4 regions of the Cupriavidus nantongensis genome follow, and region 1 is predicted to be linked to each of the others. Evidence: predicted binding sites of a transcription regulator. Region 1 holds the regulator's gene; each other region holds the start of a gene.
The links. The regulator FNR, encoded in region 1, switches genes on or off when oxygen is low (the NO sensors DNR and NnrR bind a similar motif). The targets are predictions, from matches to a motif close to TTGATNNNNATCAA.

Region 1 (7,569 bases):
GGGGCTTCCGGCAGGAGATCGTCCGCATGCCGTCATGGATCGGCCAGCGAACCTCTTGCGTCGCTCGTCCGCACAAACGGACATCGCGGTCGGCGAACTGAACGCCTCGGACGCAAGAAAATACGGGTATCGGGAGCAAGGCCGGCATCTACCACGCCGCAGCGCCAACCGGACTTTTGAACCAGATCTTTTGAACCGGATGGACCGCGGGGACTGGCGCTCATCGAAAGCCTTCCGCTTCCCGCATCCCGAGCGCGCCTTCTGATAGGAAGGCCGCCAGGCGCTGTTCGCCGCTGCTTACCGCAGCCTGTCTGACTCCGCGCGATACCGCAATGCTGGCGATTGTATGGCATTCCCGCCTCCGCCTGCAACCATCATCCGGCTTGCGCGGGGTCCTGGCGCCGCTTGATGCGGCGTGCGGCATCAAAACACCAGGCAAAAGCCCTGTTCCGCCAGCGAATGTGGCAGCAGCACCGCTCGCGCGATGCCCAGACCGCCAAACGCCATCACGGCAAGGCCCGCTCCCCAGCGCACGCCCGGTCGCCGCGACCACAGCCTCAGGTAACCGGACAGCCCTGACAGCACCAGCAGGTTCGGCAGCGTGCCCAGCCCGAACACGCCCATCACCAGCGCCCCCGAGCCGGCATTGCCTGCCAGCAGCGCCAGCGTCAGGGCTCCGTAGACCATGCCGCACGGTACCAGCCCCCAGGCCAGGCCCACGCCATAACGCCGGGCCAGCCCGCCGCGCGCCCGCACGAAGGCCGGCAACGCGCCGGCGAGGCCGCCGAGCCGGCCGGCCAGCGCCGTGCCGGCACGCGCCGCCAGCCGCTCCAGCCAGGCCACGGTAAAGGGACTGCCACGCAGCAGGCGCCATCCGGACCACAGCAGCATCAGGCTGCCGGCACCGAACAGCCAGCGCTGCACCGGCAGGTAATCCTGCTTCCAGGCCGTGGCGCCGGCGGCGCCCAGCGCGGCACCGAGCAGCATATAGGTGCTGATCCGGCCAAAGTGCATCACCAATAACTCGCCAAGCCAGGCAGTCCGGCTGCGCACCACCGCAATCGGCGCTGCCTTGCCGCGCCGCTGCTCCACGGCCAGCGCCACCCCGCCGCACATGGCGGCGCAATGCACCCCGCCCAGCAGGGCGAGCAGGAAAACGCTGATCAATACTCCAAATGTCAATTCTGTCTCCCTGCCGGATCACATCGCACGGTAAAATGTCCATATCGTGCCCCGCTGCCATTTCTAGCAGGTTCCAATTGCTCACTTCCATCCCCATTACCGAGATGTCGCCCCGCTGCTCCACCTGTGCGATGGGACAGCTGTGCCTTCCGGTTGGCATGTCGCAGCAAGACCTTGCCAAGATCGACACGCTGGTGCAGGAACGCATCCGCGTGCACAAGGGGGAAACCCTTTACCGCATGGGCGACCCGCTCACCGCGGTCTACGCCATCCGCTTCGGTACGCTCAAGACGCATGTCACCACCGAAGACGGACGCTCGCAGATTACCGGCTTCCACCTGCCCGGCGAAATCGTCGGCCTCGACGGCCTGGGCGAGATGCAGCATGCATCCGATGCGACCGCGCTCGAAGACACCGAGGTATGCGTGGTCCGCATGAACGATCTGCAGACGCTGTCGTCCGACCTGCCTTCGCTGCAGCAGCAGTTCCTGCGCCTGATGGGCAAGGAAATCACGCACGACCAGTTGATGCTGGTCACGCTCGGCTCGATGCGCGCCGAGGAACGCCTCGCCGCCTTCCTGATCAACCTGTCGGAGCGGCTGTCGGCGCGCGGTTATTCGGCGTCCGAGTTCGTGATGCGCATGAGCCGCGAAGAGATCGGCAGCTACCTCGGGCTGAAGCTCGAGACCGTCAGCCGGCTGTTCTCGCGCTTTGCCGAGGCCGGGCTGATCCAGATCCGCCAGCGGCATGTCAAGCTGATCGACATCGACGGCATCAAGCAACTCTACAGCCGTAGCTGCTGAGCCACCGCGGCATTGCCGCACCGCCTGCGGCGCCGGCAATGCGGTGGTCCTTCCCGGTGGTCCTTCCCTATTCCAGTTCGTCCGTATCCGCCAGCCGCGTCGGCATGGTGTACAGCGTCAGCCCGCTGGACAACGCGCAGAACACCCACGCCAGCAGGAAGCTAACGGTATAGACCGACTCGCGCGACGATTCGATCGGGTGGCCGAAGAATTTCAGGTCGCCCGGATCGACGACGGAAAAAACCGTCGCCGTCGCCAGGCCCGCCATCAGGAAGCCCGGCCACAGCACCCACATTAGCCAGCGCAACCTCATGGCTGCCTCGCTGCCGCGGACCTGGGCGCCACTGCTTCCGCCTTCTCGACCACCAGGCCATGCCGCGTCGCGCCCTGCACCGGCAGGTCAGGGTGCGCCGACGCCAGCCAGATCGTCACGCCGCACGCCACCATGGCCACCAGCGGACCGGCCATCAGCAGCCACGGCCACGGTTCCTTCCACCACGGATTGCCTTGCTGACTCATCTTGCCCCCTTCGTCCTGGCGACTACGCCAGAGTCGTCCAGCTTTACAAATCGCGCGGCACGATAAAACTGGTGGATTGCCGGATTTCGGCATGCCCCTGCTCCGTGCCTTCGCTCGTTACGGTTACGTTGATCTTGTGCGTGCCCTGCGTGGCTGCCTCGATCGGCACGCGGATGCGGATCGGCAGCAGCCGGTTGGAAGTCGGCGCCAGCGATTCGGCCTGCTTGTCGTATTCGACCGTCAGGCCCTTCAGTTCATCGCTGTCGGCGCGCACGCGGATCTGCATCGGCGCTTCGGTGGTGTTGATCAGCTGCAGCCGATAGACGTTCTCGATCCAGCGCCCCTCCACCTCCCGGCCCAGCGCACCGCGGTCGCGGATGATGTCGACCTTCAGCGGCGTGCGCAGCATGATCGACGCCATGAAACCCGCCAGCAGCGCCACCCAGATCACCGAGTAGATGATGACGCGCGGACGCAGCAGGCGCTTGCGCGATGCCGCGGCGGACAGGCCCTTGCGCATCGCGTTCTCCGAGGTGTACCGGATCAGCCCGCGCGGGTAGTCCATCTTGTCCATGACCTGGTTGCAGGCGTCGATGCAGGCACCGCAGCCGATGCACTCGTACTGCAGGCCATCGCGGATGTCGATGCCGGTCGGGCACACCTGCACGCAGATGCTGCAGTTGACGCAATCGCCAAGCCCGACCTGGTGATGGTCGGTCTTGCGCGAGCGGCTGCCGCGCGGCTCGCCGCGGCCAACGTCATAGGTCACGACATAGGTGTCGCGGTCCACCATCACGCTCTGGAAACGCGCGTAGGGACACATGTACTTGCACACCTGCTCGCGCATGAAGCCTGCGTTGCCCCACGTGGCGAACGCGTAGAACAGCATCCAGAACGCCTGCCAGGGGCCCAGCGTCAGCGCCAGCACCTCGCCGCCCAGCTCGCGGATCGGCGCAAAGTAGCCGATGAAGGTGAAACCGGTCCACAGTGCGATCAGCACCCACAGGAAATGCTTGGTCGCCTTGATGCGGAACTTGCGCAGGCTCCACGGATCGCCGTCGAGGCGGATGCGGGCGATGCGGTCGCCTTCGACCCGCCGCTCGATCCACATGAAGATCTCGGTATAGACCGTCTGCGGACACGCGTAGCCGCAGAACAGCCGTCCCGCGATCGCCGTGAACAGGAACAGCGCCAGCGCGGAGATGACCAGCAGCACGGTCAGGTAGATGACATCCTGCGGCCACAGCACCAGCCCGAAGATATAGAACTTGCGCTCGCCAAGGTCAAACAGCACGGCCTGGCGTCCGTTCCACTGGAGCCAGGGCGTGCCGTAGTAGATCAGCTGGGTCAGGATCACCAGCCAGACCCGCCAGCTGGAGAACGCGCCCTTCACCGAGCGCGGATAGATTTTGCGGCGGACCTCGTAAAGGGTTTCTTCCGAGGTCTCGCCCGGCGCAGCGGCCGACCGTTGCAGGTCGGCCGCCCGGGCCACTTCTTCGGTCCCGGGCGCATTCATGGGCGAGTTCTCCCGCGAGCCTCGAGCGCTCGCTCACATGAGTCGTCGATCATTGCCCGGCTCCGCCTCCCGTATTGGACAGTCCCCACACATAGGCAGTCAGCATGCGGATGCGTTCGGGCGTCAGGATTTCCTCGTGTGCCGGCATGTGGTTGTTGTGGCCCTTCAGGATGGCCTCGACGATGCTGGCTTCCGAGCTGCCATAGAGCCAGACGTTATCCGACAGGTTCGGCGCACCGAGCGCCTGGTTGCCCTTGCCGCCGGCGCCGTGGCAGGCCACGCAGGTGGTCTTGAACGCGCCTTCGCCGCGCGACACGCGGATCGGATCCGACGACAGCCCGGACAGCGAACGCACATACTGCGCCACGTCGCCCGCCTGCTTGGCATCGATGACCGCGCCGAACGGCGGCATCACGCCGTTGCGGCCCTTGGTGATGGTCTGGCTGATGGTCTCGGGATCGCCGCCGTACAGCCAGTCGCTGTCGGTCAGGTTGGGAAAGCCGCGGCTGCCGCGCGCGTCCGAGCCATGGCACTGCGCGCAGTAGTTCAGGAACAGGCGCTGGCCGATCTCGCGCGCCTGCGGGTCGGCGGCCACCTGCTTGATGTCCATCTTCAGGTACTTGCCGTAGATCTCGTTCTGCATGCGTTCCTGCGCCGCGCGATGCGCGGCCAGTTCGCCCTGCGTGGAGAACTTCAGCACGCCGGCGTACGAGCCCAGGCCGGGATACAGCACCAGATAGGCCAGGCCGAAAATGCAGGCCAGCAGGAACATCCACATCCACCAGCGCGGCAGCGGGTTGTTCAGCTCACGCAGGTCGCCATCCCAGACATGGCCGGTATCTTCCGTGCCGCCGGGGGTCTTGGTGATCTTGCGTTGGGAGAACAGCAGCCATACGCACCAGACGATGCCGATGAGCGCGATGGCGGCAATGTAGTAACTCCAGAAATCGGAAATGAAATCGCTCATGGCTAGGTGTTCCGGCTCGATGTTGTCGTAGTTTCGTCAGGCAGCGCGAACGGCAGCATGGCGGATTCGCGGTTGGCGGCCTGGCGGCCGGCGGACCAGGCCCACCAGCAGATGCCGAGGAATACGACCATCGACACGACGGTCGCGATGGCGGTGATCATGGCCATGGCTTACTCCTTCGGTACCGCGGCTGCGGCATCGACGCGCACGTTGCGGCGGTTGGTGCCCAGGCCCTGCAGGTAGGCGACCAGCGCGTCTTCCTCGGTCTTGCCTTTCAGCTCTTCCGGCGCCTTGGCGATGTCGGCGTCGGTGTACGGCACGCCCAGCTTGACCAGCGCACGCATGCGCGCCTGGATATCGTTGGTTGGCAGCACGGCCTTCTCCAGCCACGGGTACGACGGCATCACGGATTCCGGCACCACGTCGCGCGGGTTGCGCAGGTGGATGCGCTGCCAGTCGTCGGAGTAGCGTCCGCCCACGCGCGCCAGGTCGGGGCCGGTACGCTTGGAGCCCCACAGGAACGGATGATCGTAGACCGATTCACCGGCGGTGGAGTAATGGCCGTAGCGTTCGGTTTCGGCCTGCAGCGTGCGCACCTGCTGCGAGTGGCAGCCGACGCAGCCTTCGCGGATATAGATATCGCGCCCCATCAGCCGCAGCGGCGAATACGGCGTGATGCCCGGATCCGGCTCGGTGGTGGAGTGCTGGAAGAACAGCGGCACGATCTGGACCAGACCCGCGATACTGACCACGAGGATCGTGCAGATGATCAGCCAGCCGATGTTCTTCTCCAGCGTTTCGTGGGAAAAGAAGCGTTGTTTGTCGGACATCTTTCTATCCTGGATTGATCAGTGGGCGGAGGCGGCGATGCTGGCCGGAATCGGCGCATCGATGGCGGGCTTGCCGACGATGGTCTTGGCGATGTTGTAGGCCATCAACAGCATGCCGGACAGGAAGCACATGCCACCCAGCAGGCGAATCAGATAGAACGGATACTTGGCCTTGACCGCTTCGACGAAGGCGTAGGTCAGCGTGCCGTCCGGCTGCGTGGCGCGCCACATCAGGCCTTCCATCACACCCGCGATCCACATCGAGGCGATATACAGCACCACGCCGATGGTCGCGATCCAGAAGTGCCATTCAATCAGGCGCACGCTGTACATCTGCTTCTCGCCGAACAGCCGCGGGATCAGGTAGTACAGCGAACCGATCGAGATCATCGCGACCCAGCCCAGCGCGCCGGAGTGCACGTGGCCGATGGTCCAGTCGGTGTAGTGCGACAGCGCGTTGACGGTCTTGATCGACATCATCGAGCCTTCGAACGTGGACATGCCGTAGAACGACAGCGCCACCACCAGGAACTTCAGGATCGGGTCGGTGCGCAGCTTGTGCCAGGCACCCGACAGGGTCATGATGCCGTTGATCATGCCGCCCCAGGAGGGCGCCAGCAGGATCAGCGAGAACACCATGCCGAGCGACTGCGCCCAGTCGGGCAGCGCGGTGTACTGCAGGTGGTGCGGGCCGGCCCACATGTAGGTGAAGTTCAGCGCCCAGAAGTGGACGATGGACAGGCGGTAGGAAAAGATCGGGCGCTCGGCCTGCTTGGGAATGAAGTAGTACATCATGCCCAGGAAGCTGGTGGTCAGGAAGAAGCCGACCGCGTTATGGCCGTACCACCACTGGATCATCGCGTCCTGCACGCCGGCGTAGGCCGAGTAGGACTTCCACAACGACACCGGCATCTCGATGTTGTTGACGATATGCAGCAGCGCGATGGTCAGGATGTAGGCGCCGAAGAACCAGTTCGCGACGTAGATATGCCGGGTCTTGCGCTTGACGATGGTGCCGAAAAACACGATGGCGTAGGCCACCCAGACCGCGGTGATCAGCAGGTCGATGGGCCATTCGAGTTCGGCGTACTCCTTGGAGGTGGTGATGCCCAGCGGCAGCGTGATGGCGGCCGCGACGATGACCAGCTGCCAGCCCCAGAACGTGAACGCGGCCAGCGGGCCGCAGAACAGGCGCGCCTGGCAGGTGCGCTGGACCACGTAGTACGACGTGGCGAACAGCGCGCTGCCGCCGAAGGCGAAGATCACCGCATTGGTATGCAGCGGACGCAGCCGGCCGAACGACAGCCACGGTGTATTGAAGTTGAGTTCGGGCCAGATCAACTGTGCTGCCAGCAGCACGCCGACGGCCATGCCGACGATCCCCCAGACTACCGTCATGACAGCGAACTGTCTTACGACGCCGTAATTGAAGGTGTCGACGCGTGATGACGCGGCAGTGACATCCATTCAGACCCCCAAAGCTTAGAGAAAATAAAAAACCTACTGACAGTGTGACTTTAGAAAAACCATGCCACGGGTGCGTTGATCTTTATCAAGCGGCTCCGGGCACGTCTTGAACCTGCGCGCACGGCCCCGGTCCGAGGCATGCGCCGCCGGCTCACGGCTTGTCGTTGTCCAGCAGGATCGATTCGGCAGGCCGGTCCAGGTCGTCGTACTGCCCGGCATGAAGCGCCCACCACAGCGCGCCCGCGATGACCACCACGAGCACCAGGCTCATCGGCACCAGCAGGT
Region 2 (7,569 bases), on a different contig from region 1:
CGCCTGGCTCGGCAGCCTGTACTACGCGTTTCCGCTGGTGGCGATGTCGCCGCTCACGTTCCTGGCGCGGCCGGAGCGCTGGCTGTGGGCGATCCACCAGTACCGGGGCACGCTGTCGGGCGGGCCGAACTTTGCCTATGAGCTGTGCCTGCACAAGCTGGCCCACGCCGACCTGTCGGGGCTGGACCTGTCGAGCTGGCGCTTCGCCTTCAACGGCGCCGAGCCGGTCAGCCTGCAGACGATGCGCAGGTTCACGGCGCGCTTCGCCCGTCACGGCCTGCGCGCGCAGGCCGCGGCGCCGGTCTATGGGCTGGCGGAAGCCTCGGTGGGCCTGACCTTCCCGCCGCCGGGACGCGAGCTGGCCGCCGACCGCATCGACCGCGCCGCATTCGCGCGCACAGCGCGCGCCGTTCCCGCCGCAACGGAGGGATCCGCTGTAGCGGACGAGCGGGACGTGATGGAGATCCCATCATGCGGCCGGCCGCTGCCCGGCCACGACCTCCGCATCATCGACGCCAGCGGCCGCGAACTGCCCGAACGGCAGGAGGGCCTGCTGCAGTTCCGCGGGCCATCGGCCACCGGCGGATATTTCCGCAACCCGGAACAGACGCGCCAGCTGTTTGACCGGGGCTGGCTCAACACCGGCGACTACGCCTATCTTGCCGGCGGCGAGCTCTTCATCACCGGGCGCGCCAAGGAGACCATCGTCCGCGGCGGCCGCAACCTCTATCCCTACGAAGTGGAGCAGGCCATCGGCGCCATCCCCGGCATCCGCAAGGGCTGCGTGGCGGTGTTCGGCTGCCCCGATCCTGACAGCGGCACCGAGCATATCGTGGTGATGGCCGAGACCGCCGCCACCGACGAGCCGGCGCGCCGCGCGCTGCAACGGCAGGTGTTGAAGACCGCGCTCGATGTGCTCGGCTTGCCGCCGGACCATGTCGTGCTGGTGCCGCCGCACACCATCCTGAAGACGTCGAGCGGCAAGATCCGGCGCGCCGCCTGCCGCGAGCGCTTCCAGCATGGCGGCAGCGGCCTGGCGCAGGCCGCGCCGTGGCTGCAGCTTGCGCACTTCGGCTGGCAGGCACTGCTGCCGCAGCTGCGGCGCGGCCGTCATGCCGCCGCCGGGCTGTCCTACGCCTTGTACGCCTGGCTACTGTTCGCCGCGATGGCGCCGGTGACGTGCCTGGCTTCGGTGGCGATGCACCGCCCTGCCATGGGCTGGTCCCTCAGCCACCACGCCGCCCGGCTGCTGCTGCGGCTGGCCGCGGTGCCATGGCGGGTGCAGGGGCTGGAGTGCCTGCCACGCCAGCGCGCCTGCGTGCTGGTATCGAACCATGCCAGCTACCTCGACGGCCTGATGCTGGTCGCGGCGCTGCCGATGCCGGTATGCGTGGTGGCCAAGCAGGAGCTGCAAGCGCAGCGCATCCCGGGCGCCTACCTGTCGAGCATCGGGGCCGACTTTGTCGACCGCTTCGACCATGTGCGCGAATCCGAGGCCATCGAACGGCTGGTCGCGGCGCTGCGCGACGGCCGCTCCGCGCTGCTGTTCCCGGAAGGCACCTTCGGCCGCGAGCCCGGGCTGCAGCGGTTCCGCTCGGGCGCCTTCGTCGCCGCCGCCCGGGCCGGCGCGCCGGTGGTGCCGGTCGCGCTGCGGGGCACCCGCTCGGTGCTGCGCGACGGCCAGTGGCTGCCGCGCCGCGGCCCGGTCAGCGTGGTCATCGGCCGGCCGCTGGCCCCGGAAGGACAGGACTGGCGCGCGGCCATGCGGCTGCGCAACGCGGCCCGCGCGGAGATCCTGCACTACTGCGGCGAATCTGATGCACTGCGCGATGCACTGCGCGATGCACCGCGCGATGCACCGCGCGTGAAGGCCCAGCCTGCGCGGCCCGGCCTCGCGCGGCGGCTGCCATGATCCCTGCCGGCCGGACCGGACGCCAGCCACCGGCCGATTCAACCTCCGTCTCATCCTGAGGCAATGGACACCTTTGCCACCGCTCCGATGTGGGCCGGATTCCTGCTGCTGGTGCTGGGCACCCTGTTCGTCGACATCTTCGTCCTGGGCGGACGGCATGCGCACCGCGTTTCCACGCGCGAGGCGCTCGGCTGGACCCTCACCTGGATGACGCTGGCGGCGCTGTTCGGCGTCGCGCTCTGGTGGGTGGTGGCAAACGACGCCGGCCACGACGCGGCCTATCGCAAGGTGCTGGAGTTCTATACCGGCTACCTGATCGAGCTGTCGCTGTCGATCGACAACATGTTCGTGTTCGCGATGATCTTCAGCTACTTCGCCGTGCCGCCGGAATTGCAGCGCCGCGTGCTGCTGCTCGGCGTGCTGGGCGCGATCCTGATGCGCGCCGCGATGATCCTGATGGGGGTATGGCTGATCAGCCAGTTCGCCTGGATCCTTTACGTGTTCGGCGTGTTTCTGGTGATCACCGGCATCAAGATGCTGTTCATGTCGCGGCATCCGTCCGACCTCGGGCGCAATCCCATCGTCCGCTTCCTGTGCACCCATATGCGCATCACCTCGGACTACCACGGCGAACACTTCTTCGTTCGCATCGGCGGCCTGCGCTACGCAACCCCGATGTTCGTCGTGGTGCTGCTGGTCGAGGCCACCGACCTGGTGTTTGCCGTCGACAGCATCCCGGCCATCTTTGCCGTGACCACCGATCCCTTCATCGTCTTCACCTCGAACATCTTCGCGATCATGGGGCTGCGCGCCCTGTATTTCCTGCTTGCCAACCTGGCGGCGCATTTCCACTACCTGAAATACGGCCTCGCCGTCGTGCTCGCCTTCATCGGCGCCAAGATGCTGGCCGAGCCGTGGTTCCACGTACCGGTGCACTGGTCGCTGGGGGCGGTCGCGATGACGCTGTTCATCGCGGTGCTGCTCAGCCAGGCCAGGACCAGGCGAGCCGCCGCCGCGGGCGACCAGCCGGGCCCCGGCGGCACACCGCGCGGGCGCGAAGCCGGCAACCGGCGCACATAAGGAGCTAGCCATGAACAAGATCCTGCTGGCGACCGACGGGTCGTCCTATAGCGACGCGGCCGCGCGCTTCCTGGCGCAAAGCCCGCTGCTGAGCCGCGACTTCGTCGTGCACGTGGTGCACTGCGAGCCCGATGTGCCCGGCGATATCAAGACCTTCATCGACCGCGCCACGCTCGACCAGTGGCATCGCGAGCAGAACGACAAGGCGATGGGTTCGGTGGCGGCCATCCTCGGCGAAGCCGGGATCGCGTTCGAGCGCCATGGCTTCACCGGCTTCGCGCCGTCCCGGATCGTCGAGTATGCGCGCGAGACCGGCGCCAGCCTGATCGTGATGGGCTCGCACGGCCGCGGCGGCTTTGTCGATGCCATCGTCGGATCGGTGGCGCGGCGGGTCCTGGCCCATGCGCACTGCCCGGTGCTGTTGATCAAGGACTAGCGGCGCTGCCAGCGCCAGTTGTCATGCCATGCCATGCGCGCGCTGCCGAGCGCGCCATGGCATCGCTTTCTTCGCTGTGCTTCGCTGAATCCCTTGCCTGACATCCGGCCCGTTTGATGCCAGTCAATCCCCTTCTCGCAGTGTGTCCGCATCATCGTTGCAAGCGCCTGGTGCCCCGTTCGCGCCCCCCACAAGCACCTCGACACAGCTTTCCACAACCCGCTGAACCACGGCACCATGAAAGCAAGAAAATGGCTTCACCCCGCACTCGCGGCACTGCCGCTCTCGCTCTGGCTGGGATTCCCCCAGGCAGCCACCAACACCGCCAAGGCCGCTCAGAAGGCTGAATCCAAGGCAGAACAGAAGGCGATCCCCAAGCTCACCACCGCCGAATTCGACCACGCGCGGCAGATCTACTTCGAACGCTGCGCCGGCTGCCACGGCGTGCTGCGCAAGGGCGCCACCGGCAAGGCGCTGACCCCCGACATCACCCGCGCGCGCGGCACCGAGTACCTGAAGACCTTCATCAAGTACGGCAGCCCCGCCGGCATGCCCAACTGGGGCACCTCGGGCGACCTTACCGACAAGGAAGTCGACCTGATGGCGCGCTACATCCAGCTCGACCCGCCGACGCCGCCCGAGTTCTCGCTCGCCGATATCGAGAAAAGCCGCAAGGATATCGTGCCGGTGGCGAAGCGCCCGACGCAGAAGATGAACCAGTACAACCTGGACAACCTGTTCTCGGTCACGCTGCGCGACGCCGGCGAGGTCGCGCTGATCGACGGCGACAGCAAGCAGATCATCAATATCGTCAAGACCGGCTATGCGGTGCATATCTCGCGCATGTCGGCGTCCGGGCGCTACCTGTACGTCATCGGCCGCGACGCGCGGCTGGACCTGATCGACCTGTGGCTGCCCAAGCCCGATATCGTCGCCGAGGTGAAGATCGGCATGGAAGCGCGCTCGGTCGAGACCTCCAAGTACAAGGGCTATGAGGACAAGTACGCGGTGGCCGGCTCGTACTGGCCGCCGCAGTACGTGATCATGGAGGGCGACACGCTCAAGCCGCTCAAGGTGGTATCCACGCGCGGCATGACCGTGGACAACGAATACCACCCCGAGCCGCGCGTGGCGTCGATCGTGGCCAGCCATTTCCATCCCGAGTTCGTGATCAACGCCAAGGAGACCGGCAAGATCCTGATGGTCAACTACTCGGACCTGGCCAACCTGAAGACCACCACCATCGACTCGGCCAAGTTCCTGCATGACGGCGGCTTCGATTCAACCGGGCGCTACTTCCTGGTCGCCGCCAACGCCTCGGACAAGATCGCCGTGGTCGACACCAAGGAAGACAAGCTCGCTGCACTGGTCAACGTCGGCAAGACCCCGCACCCGGGCCGCGGCGCCAACTTCACGCATCCGCAGTTCGGCCCGGTCTGGGCCACCAGCCACCTGGGCGACGAGACCATCAGCCTGATCGGCACCGACCCCGCCGGCCACCCCGCGCAGGCGTGGAAAGTGGTGCAGACGGTCAAGGGCCAGGGCGGCGGCTCGCTCTTCATCAAGACCCATCCCAAGTCGTCCAACCTGTGGGTCGATACGCCGCTGAACCCGGATGCCAAGCTCAACCAGTCGGTCGCGGTATTCGACACGCGCAACCTCGACGCCGGCTTCAAGGTGCTGCCCATCGCCGAGTGGGCCGACCTGAAGGGCAGCGGCGCCAAGCGCGTGGTGCAGGCCGAATACAACAAGGCCGGCGACGAGGTCTGGTTCTCGGTGTGGGGCACCAAGGATGGTGAATCCGCGCTGGTGGTGGTCGACGACAAAACCCGCACGCTCAAGACCGTGATCAAGGACAAGCGCCTGGTCACGCCGACCGGCAAGTTCAACGCCTACAACACGCAGCACGACGTCTACTGAGCCCGTGTCGTTTTGCGCCAGGAACCTCGCCGCGCCCCGGCGCGGCGAGGCCTGCCAGGCCCCCGCGTTCCTTCCATGGAGAAATGCATCATGCGAACACTACCCGCGCTGCCTGCGCTGCTGGCAGCGATCGGCTGCGTGCTGGCAATCGGCACCGCCATGCCGGCCCACGCCAGCCAGGCGCTGGCATCGAGCAAGGCCTGCCTGGCCTGCCATGCCATCGACAAGAAAATGGTCGGCCCCGCCTTCCAGGACATCAAGGCCAAGTACACCGGCCGCAAAGACGCGCAGGCGCAGATGGTCCAGTCCATCCTGAAAGGCAGCAGCGGCCGCTGGGGGCCGGTGCCGATGCCGGCCAACGCGGTCAGCGCGGCCGACGCCAACACGCTGGCCAAATGGATTCTCTCCCTCTGAACCGTATTGCATGGCACCGCGCCGCGGTCGCGTTGCTGGCCGCCACAGCCTGCGCAAGCGCGCTCGCATCCGCGGACCCGCCCGCGCCGGCGCGCCGGGCGCAACTGGCGCACTGGCTGCGCGATGACTGCGGCGCCTGCCACGGCATGACCTTGCGCGGCGGGCTGGGCCCGCCGCTGACGCCTGCCAGCCTGGCAGGCAAGCCGCCTGACGGCCTCGTCGCCACCGTGCTGTACGGCCGGCCCGGCACGGCGATGCCGCCGTGGCAACCTTTCATGACGCAGGATGAAGCCCGATGGCTGATCGATCGACTGCAGGCCGGCCAGCCGCCGGCCGTCACGCCGCAAGGCAACTGATGCGCGGGCTGGGCGCGGCGGCATGCACTGCGCTCGCTGCCGTATGTATCGCCGTGCTCGCCGCCGGTTGCGCCGCCACCGTGCGCGGCACCGGTGACCTCGGCGTGGTGGTGGAGCGTGCCGCGGGCCGGCTGCAGATCGTCGAGACCACCGGCATGACGCGCCTCGCCACGGTCGAAGGGCTGGGCGACCTGTCCCATGCCAGCGTGGTGTTCTCGCGCGATGCGCGCTACGCCTACGTGTTCGGCCGCGACGGCGGCCTGACGCGCGTGGACCTGCTTGGCGCCCGCATCACCCACCGTGTGCTGCAGGCCGGCAACAGCATCGGCGGCGCGATCTCGCAGGACGGCCGCGTGGTGGCCGCGCAGAACTATGCGCCGGGCGGCATCCGGCTGTTCGACGCGCAGACGCTGGCGCCGCTGGCAGAGCTGCCGGCGATCGGCAGCGACGGGCGCCGCGCCAAGGTGGTCGGGCTGGCCGACCTGCCCGGCCGGCGCTTTGCCGCGAGCCTGTTCGAATCCGGCGAAATCTGGATCATCGACGCCAATGACCCGCGCCACCCGCAGGTGACGCGACTGCCCGCCGGGCGCGAGCCCTACGACGGGCTGGTCACGCCCGACGGCCGCTGGTACCTGGCCGGCCTGTTCGGCGAAGACGGCCTGGCGCTGGTCGACCTGTGGCAGGCACCGCCGCAGGCGCGCCGCATCCTGTCCGGCTATGGCCGCGGGAATGCGCCGCTGCCGGTCTACAAGATGCCGCACCTGCGCGGCTGGGCCATGGCGCAGGGCATGGCGTGGCTGCCGGCGATCGGCCGCCATGAAGTGCTGGTGGCCGATCCCGCCAACGGCTGGCGCGAGGCGGCGCGCGTGGCGCTGGCGGGCCAGCCGGTGTTCGCCATGGCGCGGCCCGACGGGCGCCAGGTCTGGGTCAACTTCGCCTTTCCGCACAACGACACCGTGCAGGTGATCGACACCGCCACGCGCAAGGTGGTGCGCACGCTGCGCCCCTGCCGCGGCGTGCTGCACATGGAGTTCACGCCCAAGGGCGAGGCGCTGTGGCTGTCCTGCCGCGACGACAACCGCGTCGAGATCTACGACACCGCCACGCTGGCACGCGTGGCCACGCTGCCTGCGGACAACCCCAGCGGCATCTTCTTCACCGCACGCGCGCAGCGCTTTGGCATGTAGGGCGCGCCATGATCAACGAGCAAAATCTCTATGACCAGCTGCAGCGCGGCTTCCCGCTGCAGCCGCGGCCCTACCAGGCGCTGGCCGCGAAAGCGGGCCTGTGCGAGCACGCGCTGCTGACCCTGCTGGCGCGCGATCTCGGCACCGGGCGCATCAGCCGCGTCGGCGCCGTGTTCGCGCCCAACGTGATCGGCGTCAGCACCCTGGGCGCCTTGTCGGTGCCGCCGGCGCAGCTCGATCGCGTGGCGGCGCGCGTCAGCGCCT
Region 3 (7,569 bases), 1.9 Mb from region 1:
TTGCCGCCGTGCAGCGGATCGTCGTCGCTGCCGGCCAGGCGCTCGTTGCATTCGGCGCGGCGGAAGTACGGCAGCACGTCGTCCCAGGACCAGCCATCGCAGCCGGCATCGGCCCAGGCATCGTAGTCGGCGGGCCGCCCGCGCGTGTAGATCATGGCGTTGATCGACGAGCAGCCGCCCAGCCCGCGCCCGCGCGGCTGGTAGCCGCGGCGGCCGTTCAGGCCCGGCTGCGGCACGGTGTGGAAGCCGTAGTTGCGCGTCCCCGCGCGCGGCAGCATCGCCGCCAGGCCGGCGGGTGTTCGCACCAGCACATGGTGGTCGTGGTGCCCGGCCTCGACCAGCGCGATGGTGTCGTCGCCGCTGTCGGCCAGCCGCCCCGCCAGCGCACAGCCCGCCGAGCCCGCGCCGACGATGACGTAGTCATAGGTGGTTTCCATCTGTCTCCCCGCGAGTCCGCAGGCGGCGCGCGTGCGTGAGCCGGGCCGCGCCGGCGCGCGCCCTGTCCGTCCAGCGGATGGCAAGCCGTGAGATTCAGTGTAGGCGCTGGCCCAGCGGTTGAAAAAGGGCGGCGGCAACGAAACGCGCGAGCATGAAGGACGGCCGTTTGAATCGGCTTGCTGGTAGCAGGCTTCCATTGTGTTGGCCGGCGCGCTGCCTTATCTTGCGCGATGGTGCGCGAATGTGCGCGCAAATCCTGGAGCGCAGCCATGCGAGAAGTTCCCGACCTGTCGTCCGTCTTCGGCGCGATGCATGCCGCCTCGCGGCGCGACCAGCTGCCCGCGTGGACCGTGCGTGCCGATCGCCTGCAGCGCCTGCGGCGCCTGGTGACCGAAAACCAGGCCGAAATTGCCGCCGCCATCCATGCCGATTTCACCAACCGCCCGCGCCAGGAAACCGCGCTGCTTGAGGTATTCCCCAGCCTCGCCGGCATCGACGGTGCGCTGCGCCACGGCAAGCGCTGGATGCGCGTGCGGCGCGCGCCCACCGGCTTCTGGTTCCGCCCGGGACGCTCGCGCCTGGTGCCGCAGCCGCTCGGCGTGGTGGGCATCGTGGTGCCCTGGAACTATCCGCTGTACCTGACCGTCGGCCCGCTCGCCGGCGCGCTGGCGGCTGGCAATCGCGCCATGGTCAAGCTGTCGGAATACACGCCGCGTTTCGCGGCGCTGTTCGCGCAGCTGGTGCCGCAGCACTTCGCCCCGGACGAGATCGTGGTGATCAACGGCGATGCCGAAGTGGCCAGCGCCTTCACCGCGCTGCCGTTCGACCACCTGCTGTTCACGGGTTCGACCGCAGTCGGCCACCATGTGATGCGCGCGGCGGCCGCCAACCTGACCCCGGTGACGCTGGAGCTGGGCGGCAAGTCGCCGGCCATCGTCGGCGCCGGTGCCGACCTCGAGCGCGCGGTCGAGCGCATCCTGGTCGGCAAGCTGATGAACGCGGGCCAGACCTGCATCGCGCCGGACTATGTGCTGGTGCCTGAGGACTTGCGCGATCAACTGGTGGACGCGGCGCGCCGCTGCGTGGGCCGGCTCTATCCCGACCTGGCGCGCAACCCGGACTACACCAGCATCATCAGCCCGCGGCATTTCGCGCGGCTGGAGGGGCTGGTCGACGAGGCCGCCGCGCAAGGTGCGACCGTGGTGCCGCTGTCCGATGCGCAGCCGGATGCGCAGGCGCGGCGGCTGCCGCCGGTGCTGCTGCTGGACGTGCCCGATGGCGTGACCGCGATGCGCGAGGAAATCTTCGGACCGGTGCTGCCGGTGGTGACTTACCGCACCCTCGACGAGGCGCTGGACTACATCAACGCGCGCCCGCGGCCGCTGGCGCTATACGTGTTCGAGCGCGACCGCGGCGCCATCGCCCATGTGATGCGGCAGACCGTCGCCGGCGGCGTTACCGTCAACGACACCCTGTTCCATATCGCCCAGGACGGCCTGCCGTTCGGCGGCGTCGGCGCCAGCGGCATGGGCGCGTACCACGGGCAGGCGGGCTTCGACACGTTTTCGAAGGTGAAGCCGGTGTTCCACCAGGCCAGCCTGAACGGCGCCGGCCTGCTCAAGCCGCCTTACGGCAAGACCTTCGACACCATGCTGCGCCTGCTGCTGCGTTAGCAGCAGGCCGCGCGCTCACGACACCAGCATCGGCCGCCCGAGCATGCGCGACAGCACCGCCTCGGGCGAATGGGTGTGGTCCGAAATCGCCTGCGGCGCCAGGTAGATGGTCTGCTCCATCATCGCGCGCCCGCGCATGGCGGCGTGCAGCAGCTGGTCGCTGAAGACGATCCAGGTCGCACCCGGCGGGAAGTGGAATTCCTGCTGCGGCACGTTGGCCTGGTAGTCCAGGTCGGCCTTGGCCAGGTCATGCAGCTGCAGCATGCGGTGGTCGTATTCCGAGCGTTTGCGCTTGGTGATGTGGAGCAGCTTCATCAGCGCCGCCTGCCCCGGCCACATGCCGTGGGTCCTGGGCACGAACTTCTGCGCAAAGTCGCCGAACGGCTCGCCCACGCGCCACACGCGCGGCGCGGCCGGGTCGATATTGTGGAACACGCGCAACAGGCGCTTGCCCAGCATCGGGTTGGACGGGAATGAATCGACGTGCAGGCGGGTGTCGTCCTTGCGCCAGCTGACCGGGCGCCCGGCGATCTCGCTGGGCCGCAGCGAGGTGCCGGCGCGGGTCATGTGCGGGATGTATTCCGGGAACAGCGTGCGGATGAGCGACTCGCTGTTGTCGGCGTAGCGGCGGATCAGCGTGTACAGGTCGGCCAGGTCCTGCGCGCTGCCCTGCGCGCCGCGCACTGCGGTGTCGTCGGCGCGCAGGTTGATGTTCTTGGACTTGCCGTCGGAATAGCGGCTGTCGAGGAAGCGCTCTTCGCCCGGCTGGAACTGGAACTTCAGGTTGGGGAAGTAAAGTACCGCGCCTTGCTCCAGTTCGCGGCGCAGCGTGGCGCGCGCTTCGGGGGTGACCTGGGGCGCCCACTCGGTATAGGGCTGCGGACGGATCAGGTCGAGCTTGCCGGCGGCAGGCGGCCGGGCGGCGGGCGACGGGGCAAGGACAGGCGCTTCGGACATGGCATCCTCTGGGAACGGTTACCCGTGTTTGGGGTGGCCGCCGTGGCGGCGGCAGGGCGTGGCGGAATTTTACTCCGTGCGCCCGCCGTGGCGCCGGCGCCACGCGGCAGCTGGATCAGGATCAAACCCGCGCAAAAAACCCCGCGGGCCCTTGCGGGCCGGCGGGGCTTGCCGTCAGGACTGCCAGCGCGAGTGCGGCGCTTACAGGCCCGCCGCGGCGCGCAGCGCAGCCGCCTTGTCGGTCGCTTCCCACGAGAATTCCGGCTCTTCGCGGCCGAAGTGGCCGTAGGCCGCGGTCTTCTCGTAGATCGGCCGCAACAGATCCAGCATCTGCACGATGCCCTTCGGGCGCAGGTCGAAATGCTCCTGCACCAGCTCGGCGATCTTGGCGTCCGGAATCTTGCCGGTGCCTTCGGTGTAGACCGTCACGTTGATCGGCCGCGCCACGCCGATGGCATAGCTGACCTGCACCTGGCACTGCCGCGCCAGGCCCGACGCCACCACGTTCTTGGCCACGTAGCGCGCCGCGTAGGCGGCGGAGCGGTCGACCTTGGACGGGTCCTTGCCCGAGAACGCGCCGCCGCCGTGCGGCGAGGCGCCGCCGTAGGTGTCGACGATGATCTTGCGCCCGGTCAGGCCGCAGTCGCCCTGCGGCCCGCCGATCACGAAGCGCCCGGTCGGGTTCACCAGGTACTTGGTTTCCTTGAGCATCTCGGCCGGCAGCACCGGCTTGATGATTTCCTCGATCACTGCCTCGCGGATCTGCGCCTGGGTGATGTCGGGCGAATGCTGGGTCGACAGCACCACGGTGTCCACGCTGTGCGGCTTGCCGTCGACATAGCGCACCGTGACCTGCGACTTGGCGTCCGGGCGCAGCCAGGGCAGGCGGCCGTCGCGGCGCAGCAGCGACTGGCGCTCGACCAGGCGGTGCGCGTAGTAGATCGGGAACGGCATCAGTTCCGGGGTCTCGTCGCAGGCGTAGCCGAACATCAGGCCCTGGTCGCCGGCGCCCTGGTTCAGGTAGTCATCGGACGCACGGTCGACGCCCTGGGCGATGTCGGGCGACTGCTTGTCATAGGCCACCAGTACCGCGCAGCCCTTGTAGTCGATGCCGTAATCGGTGTTGTCGTAACCGATGCGCTTGATGGTGTCGCGCGCGATCTGGATGTAATCGACATTGGCGGTCGTGGTGATTTCCCCGGCCAGCACCACCAGACCGGTGTTGCAAAGCGTCTCAGCTGCCACACGCGCATACTTGTCCTGCGCCAGGATGGCGTCCAGGACGGCGTCGGAAATCTGGTCGGCGACCTTGTCGGGATGGCCTTCGGAGACGGATTCCGAAGTAAAAAGGAAGTCGTTTGCCACGAACTTATTCTCCAGGTTGGCTATTGCGTGCCAGCCTGTTCGGTTCATGGCGGCGACGCTTTAGCGGTATTTCAGGCAGCCCGGTTAGAGCCGCATCGCCCCGCAAGTTGTCAGTTAACTCGGCGATACACGCTATTATACGCGCCTGCAGGCGTCGTTGCAGCGCCACAGGCGTGCGGTACGACACCTTGCCGGCATGCCGGACCCACGCCTGCCTGCCCGTCTGATCCCGGCACAGACCCGGCGGCGGACTTGCCTGGACCCTTTTTCCGCGCCTGATGACTTTTTTATTCTGGCTGATCTCCCGTTTTCCGCTGCGGCTGCTGCAGGCCGCGGGCGGCGCGCTGGGCCTGCTGATCGCGCGTCTGCCGGGCCGCTATGGCCAGCGCCTGCGCGAGAACTTCCGGCTTGCCTTTCCCGACGCCACCGAGGCGATGATCGACGAGGCCGCCCGCTCGGCCGGCCGCATGATCATCGAGATGCCCTACTTCTGGAGCCGCCCGCGCATCGGCGCGAAGCTGTACGGCTTCGACGACCACCTGTGGCCCGAACTCGCCAGGCTGCAGGCGCGCGGCAAGGGCATCATCATCCTGACCCCGCACCTGGGCTGCTTCGAGGTGCTGCCGCAATCCCACGCGCTGCACCGCCCGGTGACCGCACTGTTCAAGCCGCCGCACCAGCCGTGGCTGCGCGACTGGATCGAGAAGATGCGCACCCGGCCCAACATGCATATGGCGCCGGCCACGCCGCGCGGCGTGCGCATGCTGGTGAAAGCGCTCAAGCGCGGCCAGGCGGTAGGCATCCTGCCCGACCAGGTGCCCAGCGGCGGCGAAGGCAACTGGGCGCCGTTCTTCGGCAAGCCCGCCTACACCATGGCGCTGGTGCACCGGCTGCAGCAGCTGACCGGCGCGCCGGTGGTGGCGATCTTCGCCGAGCGGCTGCCGCGCGGCGCCGGCTACCGCGGCCATCTGCGCGTGATCGAGGACGGCGGCATGCTGCCGGACGATCCCGCCGCTGCGGCCGCCGTCATCAACCGCACCATCGAAGCACTGGTGAGCCTGTGCCCGACGCAATACCTGTGGGGCTACAACCGCTACAAGCAACCCGCCGGAGCGGGCACCCCCGGCACCCCGGACACGCCGGCTACCGAGGGCACGGATTCCGAGCCGGCGACTGATCGATCGACTTCATGAGCCGTGTGTTCACGTGGCTCGGCATCGGCCTGCTGACCGTGCTGGGCAAACTGCCCTATCCCTTCGTCGCCCGCTTCGGCGAGGCGCTGGGCAGCCTGCTGTACCGCATCCCCAGCGAGCGGCGCCGGGTGGTGCAGGCCAACCTGCGCCTGTGCTTTCCGGACCGAACCGAGGCCGAGATCGACGCGCTGTCGCGCCAGAGCTTCCGCCTGCTGTTCCGCAGCTTTGCCGAGCGCGGCATCTTCTGGACCGGCAGCGAGGCGCAGATGCGCCGCTGGGTGCAGATCGACGACCAGGCCGGCCTGGTCGAACTCGATGGCACGCCGCATATCCTTGTGACGCTGCACCTGTCGGGCGTGGAAGCCGGCGCGATCCGGCTCACCATCCACCTGCGCGAGCATGTCGGCCGCTCCGGCGCCTCGCTCTATACCAAGCAGAAGAATGCGCTGTTCGACGGCTTCCTCAAGCAGGCGCGCGGGCGCTTCGGCGCCAACATGATCTCGCGCAACGACAGCGCGCGCGACATCCTGCGCTGCCTGAAGAAGGGCGAGGCGCTGCAGCTGATCGCCGACATGGACTTCGGCGAGCGCGATTCGGAATTCGTGCCGTTCTTCGGCGTGCAGGCGCTGACGCTGACCTCGGTCTCGCGGCTGGCGCGCCTGACCGGCGCCAGGGTGGTGCCGATCTACACCGAGATGCTGCCCGACTACCAGGGCTACGTGCTGCGCGTGCTGCCGGCGTGGGAGGACTACCCCGGCGCCAGCGTGACCGACGACACGCGCCGCATGAACGCCTTCTTCGAAGACTGCATCCGCCCGCGCGTGCCTGAGTATTATTGGGTCCACAAGCGCTTCAAGCACCGCCTGCCGGGCGAGCCCGAGATCTACTGAGCGTTACTGAGCACTGCCGAGCGCACCGGCACGACCTGCGCCGCGCCGCTACAATCGTCACCATGAAACTCAAGTTCACCAAGATGCATGGCGCCGGCAACGACTTTGTCGTGCTCGACGGCATCCACCAGCAGATCGACCTGACCCCGGCCCAGTGGCGCGCGCTGGCCAGCCGGCATTTCGGCGTGGGCGCGGACCAGATCCTGATCGTCGAGAAGCCGACGCGCCCCGACGTCGATTTCCGCTACCGCATCGTCAATGCCGACGGCAGCGAGGTAGAGCACTGCGGCAATGGCGCGCGCTGCTTCGTGCGCTTTGTCACCGAACAGGGCATGACCGACAAGCGTTCGGTGCGCGTCGAGGTGATGAACGGCGTGATCACGCTGACGCTGCAGGACGATGGCCAGGTCACGGTCGACATGGGCGCGCCCGAGCTGGAACCGGCGCGCGTGCCGTTCCTCGCCCAGGGCCTGCCCACCCATGCCGAAGGGGCCGATACGCTGTACGGGCTCGAGGTCAACGGCCGCACCGAATGGATCTCGGCGGTGTCGATGGGCAACCCGCACGCGGTGCAGGTGGTGGACGATGTCGAGAACTTCCCGGTGCTGCAGGACGGCCCGGTGATCGAGCACCACCCGGCCTTCCCGAACCGCGTCAACGCCGGCTTCATGCAGGTAGTTGACCGCCACGCCATCCGCCTGCGCGTCTACGAGCGCGGCGCCGGCGAGACCCTGGCCTGCGGCACTGGCGCCTGCGCGGCGGTGGTCGCCGGCATCCGGCGCGGCCTGCTGGATTCGCCGGTGCGGGTCCACACCCATGGCGGCGAGCTGACCATTGCCTGGGACGGCGGCGCCGAGCCGGTGCGCATGACCGGCCCGGCCACCACCGTGTTCGAAGGCAGCATTGACCTGGCGGCCCTGCCGGCCTGACCATAGGGGCTGCGCGCCCCTTGTTCCCCTCCCTGCAGCGCAGTTTCCGGGGCGCCCGATTCCCTGATCCCGCAGATCATCGCGAATGGAGCGCCCATGCCGCTGGACGATTTCCGCATCACCT
Region 4 (7,569 bases), on a different contig from region 1:
TCGTGTCGTTCACGCGCTCGCTCGCGCTGCAGGTGGTGGAGCGCGGCATCCGCGTCAACGGCGTGGCGCCGGGGCCGATCTGGACGCCGCTGATCCCGTCCACGTTCAGCCCGGAGGAAGTGGCGGAGTTCGGCAAGAAGACGCCCATGGGCCGCCCGGGACAGCCGTTCGAAGTCGCCGGGGGCTATGTGTTCCTCGCCTCGGACGCGGCCAGCTATATCACCGGGCAGATCCTGCACATCAACGGCGGCGAGGTCGTGAACGGCTGATGGCCCGCGCTTGCGCGCTTGCGCCAGGCCAGTGCATGTAGTTCCGGGGCCGCCTTTGCAAATATTGCATGCAGCGGTTCCGCCGCCGCCCGTGCCATGCAGATCCTGCGCGGGCGTGGCTCTTGCAATACGGGAGTGATCGGCCGACCGCCATCGCCAATCTCTGGGAGGCATCATGTCATCGATCATCGCGGGACGTTTCGATACGCTCGCCAACGCCGAAGATGCCGCACGCACGCTGTTCGCGCGCGGTTTCTCCGTGTGGGAAGTATCCATCGTGTCAGTCAAGGACCCTGCCACGGACCAGCAGGACGACGGCGCCACGCAGCCGCCGGCCGACAACGTCATGCTGGCCGCGTGCGTCAACAACGGGCTCGGTTCGGTAGTCATCGACGTGCTGCGCGAGACCGGCGCCAGCCAGCTCGAGCGCGCGCAGGGCACCTGGGAATGCGGGCAGTGGACCGATTTCGATCCGGCCCGGCGCGGCGAGCCGGTGCGCGAAGGCGAGGGCGAGTACTGGCCGCGGCCGCTGGCCAGCGACGCCACCGCCGAGGAGAGCACCGGCAACGAGGACCCCGGCAGCGAGCTCGAGCATTTCGTCAACCAGAAACGTGTCGAACACGACTGAACGCCCCGCCGGGCCGACCGAGCCGGTCCCGGGCGCAGAACCCGTCCTGATCCCGGCGGCGTCGCCGCGCAGCCCGCGCGGCAAGGCCGTCGCCGAACTGGCGCGGCTGCGTCCGACCCAGCTGACGCTGGGCTACATCCACGTCCACCACAAGATGGAGGTCACGCAGCGCCACGCCGATCCGGAAGACCGCGAGGCGCTGCAGCGCTTCATGCGCCGGCATCGCATCAAGACCGTGGCCGGGCCGGGCGGAGAGCTTTATATCGTCGACCACCACCACTGGGCGCGCGCGTGGCTGGATCTCGGCTACCAGCTCGCGCCGGTGCGGGTGCTGGAAGACTTCAGCGACCTGGATGCGGCCGCATTCTGGAAGCGCATGCGCCAGCTCGGCCATGTCCATCCCTACGATGAACACGGCAAGCGGCAGGGGCCCAAGGCCTTGCCCTCGACCGTGCGCAGCATGCGCGACGACCCGTATCGCAGCCTGGCCGCCTTTGCCCGCGAAGCGGGCGCGTACCGCAAGCCGGACAGCGCCTACGGCGACTTCTGCTGGGCCGGGTTCCTGCGCAAGCGGGTGGAGCAGGACCTGCATAGTATTGCGGGGTTCGGGCTGGCGCTGGCGGAATCGATCAAGCTTGCGCGCAGTCCCCGCGCCAGGCGCCTGCCGGGCTTTTGCGGCGGACCGCTGGAGGGGAAGATCGGCAAACCGGCGAAGCCGTTGAAGACCGGCAAGGGCAAGAACGGCAGGGCCGGATAGCAACAGGGCAGGCGTGTGCCTGCCCTGTGCTGGTATGCCGCCGCGCTGCCAGCGCGGCCCGGCCTCACGTGCAAGGCCGCGCGTACCGATCAACGTTCCGACTTGTGCTTCGGCATGCCCTTGGTCTTGGTCGAAGCCATTTTCTCGAGTTCCTTCTCGCTCATCGACTTGGCCATCGAGCGGGAAGGTCCCTTCAGCGAACCTGCCTTCTTTTCGCCGCGCTTTGCGGAGAGCGCCGCTCCGGCGGCCTGCTGTTGCGCCTTGGATTTTGCTGGCATCTGAGTCTCCTTGCGAAAGGTGAAAAGGTTGATAGGACCGGGCGCACGCTGACGCGCGAGCCCGCGCTTCGTTATAGGTGCCAGGCGCGGCCGCGACAAGCGCGGCCGGCACGCAAATCGTCTTGCGCGCTCCGTGCCGCGGTTCGCTGCCTGCCGGACGCTAGATCCGACCCAGCACCACCAGCAGCACCACGATCAGGACGATCAGTCCCAGGCCGCCGCTCGGCCAGTAGCCCCAGCCGGAACTGTACGGCCAGGCCGGCAGGGCGCCGATCAACAGCAGGACGAGGATGATCAGAAGGATGGTGCCGATGCCCATGGCGTGCTCCTTGTTCGTGGATCGGGGAAGCCGCGCGGCTTCCGTTCCGAGGCGGCTCCGCAGAGCCATCCGCTTACCGTTCAGCGTAGGACAAGGGGTGCTGGCATCCCTCCGGGCAGGGACTGATATCGGTGTAGGAATCGGACGACGCCCAAGTGCGGGCAAGGCGACCCGCGCGGCCAGCGCGGGGCGGTGTTCACGCCGTGTTCAGCCCGTGTTCCACCGCATAAACCGCCACCTGCACGCGGCTGGCCAGGTTCAGCTTCTTCAGGATGTTCTGCACGTGGATCTTCACCGTGCTTTCGGCCACGCCCAGGTCGCGCGCGATCTCCTTGTTGCTTTCGCCGCGGGCCAGGCCCTGCACGATCTCGCGCTCGCGCGCGGTCAGCCGCGGCGCTTCTTCCTGGCGCGGCGCAGCCACGGGCGCGGGCGCCCGGAACTGCGCCACCAGCTTGGCGGTCATGCTGTCGGAGATCACCGGCTCGCCGGCGGCGGCGCGGCGGATGCCGGCGATCAGCGCCTCGGTCTCGATGTTCTTGATCAGGTAGCCGCGCGCGCCGCTGCGCAGCGCGGCGGCCAGTTCCTCGGCCTCCTCGGATACGGTCAGCACGATCACCGCGGTCTGCGGCAGGTCTTCGACCAGCAGCTGCAGCGCCTCGAGCCCGGACAGGCCCGGCATGTTCAGGTCGAGCAGGATCACGTCGGGGCGGTGCTGCTTGGCGCGCTTGATGCCTTCCACGCCGTCGGCGGCTTCGTCGACGATCTCGAAGTCGGCCTGGCGCTGCAGCAGCGCGCGGATGCCCGAGCGGAACAGGGTGTGGTCGTCGATCAGCAGGATGCGGATGGTCATGGCTGGGTCTCGCTCGGGAGGGTCAGGCTGGTGATGGGGTTGGCGCTGCGATCGCGCCGGGCGGCGCCGTGGCTGCCGGCGGGCAGCACCAGTTCGATGCGCACGCCGCTGCCGGGGCTGGCCTGCACGTGCAGCTGCGCCCCCAGCCGCGCGGCGCGCTCGCGCATGATGCTCAGGCCGATATGGGCGTCGGCGCGGGTGGCCAGTTCGTCGGGGTCGAAGCCTTCGCCGTCGTCCTGCACCACCAGGCGGAAATCGCGGCCATGGCTGAGCGCCACCGCGACGTGCGCCGCCATGGCGTGCTTGCGCACGTTGGACAGCGCCTCCTGCAGGATGAACAGCACCTGCAGCTGCTGCTCGGGCGACAGCGGCCAGGCGCCGCCGCGTTCGTCGATCGCCAGCGCGGCCTCGGTGCGGCATTGCCGGCGAAAGCGCTCGACGGTCTCTTCCACTGCGGGGCGCAATTCGCCGGTGCCCAGCCGCGAGCGGAAGTTGTTGAGCAGCTCGCGCACGTCCTGGTAGCTTTCTTCCAAGCCATGGCGCAGCATCGGCACCAGTTCGCGGGTCTCGGCCAGGTCGTCGCGCGCAACCGCGTCGTCGAGCAGCTGCACCTGCAGGTTCAGGTAGTTCAGCCCCTGGGCGATGCTGTCGTGCAGCCCTTGCGCGACCAGGTTGCGCTCTTCCACCACCGCCAGCTGGCGCGCGGTGGCGGACAGGCGCAGGTGTTCCAGCGCGGTGCCCAGGTGCTGCGCCAGCGTCTGCAGCAGCTGCCGGTCCGACGGCGGCAGCTTGCGCGGCGCGCGGAAGTGCAGCGCGAACATGCCGGTGGCGCCGCGCTGGCTTTCGATGCGGAACGCCGCCAGCGACTGGAAGCCGTCGCGGCCGCACGGGGTTTCGTCGGCCGCGCCGGCACGTGCCGCCTCGCGCAGGTCGACGATGGCGATCACGGCCTCGCGCGTGGCATCGCCGCAATGGCAGCCGTTGGCCGAGGCGCAGGAATCGGCCTCGGCCAGCGCCGCGGGCAGGCCCGCGGCGGCCAGCAGGTGCATGCGGCCGTGGCGGCTGTCGAGCACGCGCACGCTGCCGCCATCCGCGTCGAACTGGCGCATGACGCGCGCCAGGAAGCCCTGCGCCATGGCTTCGGCATCGGGGGCCTGGTTCAGGAAGGCGGCCATCTCGTACAGCGTTTCCAGGTCGCGGTTGTGGCGCTCCAGCTCGGCGGTCTTCTGCGCCACGCGCGCTTCAAGATCGTGGTACAGGCCCTGCAGCTCGCCCGCCATGCGGTTGAAGCCCTCGCTGAGCGTGCCGAACTCGTCGCGGCTTTCCACCGGCAGGCGCAGCGAGAACTCGCGCGCGGCCATGCGCCGCAAACCGTCCTGCAGCCGCAGCACCGGCAGGATGATCCACAGGTAGAGCAGGTAGATCACGGCAACCGTGCCGATACAGGCCATCAGCGCCAGCGCGGTTTGCGACAGGCGCAGAAGGTCGGTCTTGCGCGCACTGTCGTGTTCGATCATGCCGACCAGGCGGTCGGCCTGGGCGACAAAACCCGGCAGCGCGGCAATGTACGCGGCAGGCGATGCGCCGGCCACCGCCAGCGGTCGCAGCCGCTGTTGCCAGTCATGGGTCACGCGGGTCATCTGCGCGTGGATGGCGGGTTCGTCCGGCAGGAACAGCGGCCGCGCCGCATCGCCCTTCTTCAGCAGCGCCAGCGTGGTGTCCAGCGCCTGCGCCTGCGCCGCCAGGTCATTGGCGCGGCCCACGTGCGCCAGCGCCAGCTCGATCGCCACGCGGTTGGCGCGCATGCGCAGGCTGCCGGCATCGTTGATGGCGGCGCCGGCGCCTTCCAGCTTCCACGACAGCCAAAGCGTGCCGGAGATCATGCCCAGCACCACCAGCAGCACGGCCAGCGACAGCGAGATGATGCGCGTGGAAAGGCGGTGCCGCAGCGCGGGCAACGCGGATGCCGCCGGGGCAGGGGCGGCAGCAGGGTCGGTATCTGACATGGCGGTATCGGGGGCTACCAGGGGGAACCTGTCGCGGGCCTGTCGAGGGTGCCGGGCAGTGGGCCGACGGCCAGGGCAACAGGATTACGCAGGAGTCGGAAGCGATTGTCCCCGCGCGAATGGCTGGGCTACCTGCGCAAGATCAAGGAAACCCGGCTTTGGCGCGCGTATGTGCGGGCGGCGGCGCATCGTGGGCATGGCGTGTGGCGCCAGGGCGGTTTCCATCACATCGTGATATTTCATGCCGGCCGGATTGGCCCGCGTCAAATCCCTGCGCGGCGCGGCGGCCTAGCATCGGGCCTTTTGTCACGACTGGCGAGAAGGAGCGATGGCCGTATCCACTTCAAAGGACGCACGAATGCGTCACCTCCGTCACGCCGCGGGGCGCGCATGAAAGGCGCGGATCTCGACTACGCGCGCGCGCCACGGCCTGCGCTGGTGTTCGGTTGCCTGATGCCGGCGCCGTGGCTGGGCGCGGCCGCGGGGCTGCTGCTGGCAGCGGGGCCTGCGGCGGGCCTGCCCGACCGGTTCGCGCCGCTGGCGCTGGCGGCGGTGCATGCGCTGGCGCTGGGCATGCTGCTGCCGGTGATGGTCGGCGCGCTGTTCCAGATGATGCCGGTGGTGGCGCGCGTGGACGTTCCCGCTGCCGGGCGGCTGGCGCCGTTGATGGCCGCGACCGGCGCGGCGCTGGCGGCTGCGCTCGGTTTCGGCTTGCTGGGCGGCGAGCCGGTAGCGATGCGGGTTGCGGCTGCGCTTGGCGCGGTGCTGCTGCTGGTGGGAGCGATGCTGCTGGCCGCGGGCCGGCGCGTGGCCGCACGGGACGCCACCACGCGCACGCTGGCCGGCATCGGCGCGCCGCTGATGGTGGCGGTGGTCGCCGGCATCGCGCTGGCGGGCACCTTCGGCGGGCTGTGGGGCGTGCCGGTGGCGCAGGCGCTTGGCCTGCATATGGCATGGGCGCTGGGTGGCTGGCTGGCGGCGCTGGTCAGCGGGGTCGCCGCCACGGTGCTGCCGATGTTCTGGCAGACGCCGCGCTTGCCGGCGGCGCTGGCGCGCTGGCTGCCGCTGGGGCATTGGGCGCCGCTGGCGGTGTTCAGCGCCGCGCTGGTGCTGTGGCCAGGGGAACCGGTGCTGGCACAGGCTGCGCTGGTGGTGTGGCTGTCGTTCGTGGCGGTGCTGGGGATATGCGGGCTCGCCGGCACGGTGCGCGCGCGGCGGCGCCACGATCCGCTATGGCCGTTGTGGCCGGTCGCATGCGCCAGCATGCTGGGCGCGGCGGTGCTGGGTGCCGCGGCGGTGGTGCTGCCTGCTGCGGCGCTGCCGCTGGCGTGGTGGGCCGGCACGATGGCGCTGGTCGGCGTGGGCGTGCTGCCGGTCACGGCGATGCTGGGCAAGATCGTGCCATTCCTGGTGTGGCTGCACCTGCGCCGGCTGCTGCCGCCCAGGGCGCGCGTGCCGTCGATGCAGGCGATCATCGCGCCGGGCCGGCAGCGCGGGCAGGCGTGGCTGTTGCTGTCGGCTTATGCGGTGCTGCTGGCGCTGCCCTTGGCGCCGGCGCTGCTGGCGCGCGTCGGCGGGCTGCTGCTGGCGGGGGCCAATGCGTGGCTGGGGTGGCAATTGCTGGCGGCGCTGCGCTGCATGCGGCAGATGCGCAGGTGTGGTGGGTTGCCGCCGCGTGTTGCTGTTGGCATTGACGTCCCGCTGGTTGGCTCCCCGCCTGCGGGAGAGGGGCCGGGGGAGAGGGCAGGCGCAGGCATACCGACGCGGCCGACTTCGTAGACGCTCTGGCCCTCTCCCCCACCCCTCTCCCGCAAGCGGGCGAGGGGAGCCTTGTTTCGGCGGCGTTAGTGATGGGGATGCTGCGGTCAGGTGGCCGCCAGCCCGGCGGGCTTCTCCCCGGTCAACAGGTAATGCATCAGCTCCGCCACCGGCCGGATGGCCTCGCCGAACGGCAGCGCGCCGCGGCCGCGGAAGAACAGGCCGCGTTCCACGTCGCCGCGTACGGCCTGCGCCAGCTTCAGGTCGATGCAGAACTGGCCGATGCGCGCGATGCCGTCGCGCAGGCCGCAGGCCTGCAGGCAATCGAATCCTTCCAGGCATTCGCGCACGCGCGCGCGGCGCTGCAGGCGCGCTTCGCTAGACAGGTAGCGCTGCAGCCATGGCGTCAGCACCGCGCGCGCGGGCAGGCCGGCGACGCTGGTGAATTCGCGCAGGGTTTCGGGCCGCGCGGTGGCCAGCACTTGCTTGAAGGCCGGATGCGCATCGCATTCCTCGGTCACGGCGAAGGCCGTGCCCAGCTGCACCGCGGCGGCGCCTTCGCCCAGCCAGTGGCGCACCTTGGCGTGGCTGTCGATGCCGCCCGCCAGGATCAGCGGGATGCTGTCCCAGGCCAGTCCCAGCTGCGCGAACAGTTCGCGGCATTCGCCCAGCACGCGCGAGAACGAGAAGCGCGGCTCGGACAG

Region 2: the regulator FNR is predicted to act here: its motif matches at 3,542-3,555, upstream of A2G96_RS29525 (nitrite reductase).
Region 3: the regulator FNR is predicted to act here: its motif matches at 3,180-3,193, upstream of A2G96_RS02240 (Kdo hydroxylase family protein).
Region 4: the regulator FNR is predicted to act here: its motif matches at 5,361-5,374, upstream of A2G96_RS29765 (type IV pili methyl-accepting chemotaxis transducer N-terminal domain-containing protein).

Annotation. Positions count from the first base shown of each region.
Region 1 covers NZ_CP014844.1:3,249,690-3,257,258, forward strand. The annotation lists gene A2G96_RS14995 (sulfite exporter TauE/SafE family protein) at 424-1,182, opposite strand; gene fnr (fumarate/nitrate reduction transcriptional regulator Fnr) at 1,260-1,985, shown strand; gene A2G96_RS15005 (hypothetical protein) at 2,053-2,298, opposite strand; gene A2G96_RS15010 (FixH family protein) at 2,295-2,504, opposite strand; gene ccoG (cytochrome c oxidase accessory protein CcoG) at 2,548-4,020, opposite strand; gene ccoP (cytochrome-c oxidase, cbb3-type subunit III) at 4,070-4,987, opposite strand; gene A2G96_RS15025 (cbb3-type cytochrome oxidase subunit 3) at 4,990-5,154, opposite strand; gene ccoO (cytochrome-c oxidase, cbb3-type subunit II) at 5,158-5,817, opposite strand; gene ccoN (cytochrome-c oxidase, cbb3-type subunit I) at 5,836-7,284, opposite strand; gene ccoS (cbb3-type cytochrome oxidase assembly protein CcoS) at 7,436-7,569, opposite strand, start outside.
Region 2 covers NZ_CP014845.1:1,928,086-1,935,654, forward strand. The annotation lists gene A2G96_RS29510 (AMP-binding protein) at 1-1,912, shown strand, start outside; gene A2G96_RS29515 (TerC family protein) at 1,976-2,992, shown strand; gene A2G96_RS29520 (universal stress protein) at 3,003-3,428, shown strand; gene A2G96_RS29525 (nitrite reductase) at 3,666-5,348, shown strand; gene A2G96_RS29530 (c-type cytochrome) at 5,439-5,762, shown strand; gene A2G96_RS29535 (c-type cytochrome) at 5,744-6,118, shown strand; gene A2G96_RS29540 (cytochrome D1 domain-containing protein) at 6,118-7,305, shown strand; gene ahbB (siroheme decarboxylase subunit beta) at 7,314-7,569, shown strand, end outside.
Region 3 covers NZ_CP014844.1:492,345-499,913, reverse strand. The annotation lists gene A2G96_RS02250 (GMC family oxidoreductase) at 1-437, opposite strand, end outside; gene A2G96_RS02245 (coniferyl aldehyde dehydrogenase) at 708-2,111, shown strand; gene A2G96_RS02240 (Kdo hydroxylase family protein) at 2,127-3,068, opposite strand; gene metK (methionine adenosyltransferase) at 3,270-4,433, opposite strand; gene A2G96_RS02230 (lysophospholipid acyltransferase family protein) at 4,712-5,626, shown strand; gene A2G96_RS02225 (lipid A biosynthesis lauroyl acyltransferase) at 5,623-6,516, shown strand; gene dapF (diaminopimelate epimerase) at 6,579-7,445, shown strand; gene A2G96_RS02215 (polyphosphate kinase 2 family protein) at 7,542-7,569, shown strand, end outside.
Region 4 covers NZ_CP014845.1:1,980,202-1,987,770, reverse strand. The annotation lists gene A2G96_RS29790 (SDR family oxidoreductase) at 1-269, shown strand, start outside; gene A2G96_RS29785 (hypothetical protein) at 445-897, shown strand; gene A2G96_RS29780 (ParB-like protein) at 881-1,654, shown strand; gene A2G96_RS29775 (DUF3008 family protein) at 1,744-1,932, opposite strand; gene A2G96_RS32890 (DUF3309 family protein) at 2,093-2,251, opposite strand; gene A2G96_RS29770 (response regulator) at 2,448-3,101, opposite strand; gene A2G96_RS29765 (type IV pili methyl-accepting chemotaxis transducer N-terminal domain-containing protein) at 3,098-5,107, opposite strand; gene A2G96_RS29760 (hypothetical protein) at 5,498-6,886, shown strand; gene A2G96_RS29755 (NAD(P)H-dependent flavin oxidoreductase) at 6,973-7,569, opposite strand, start outside.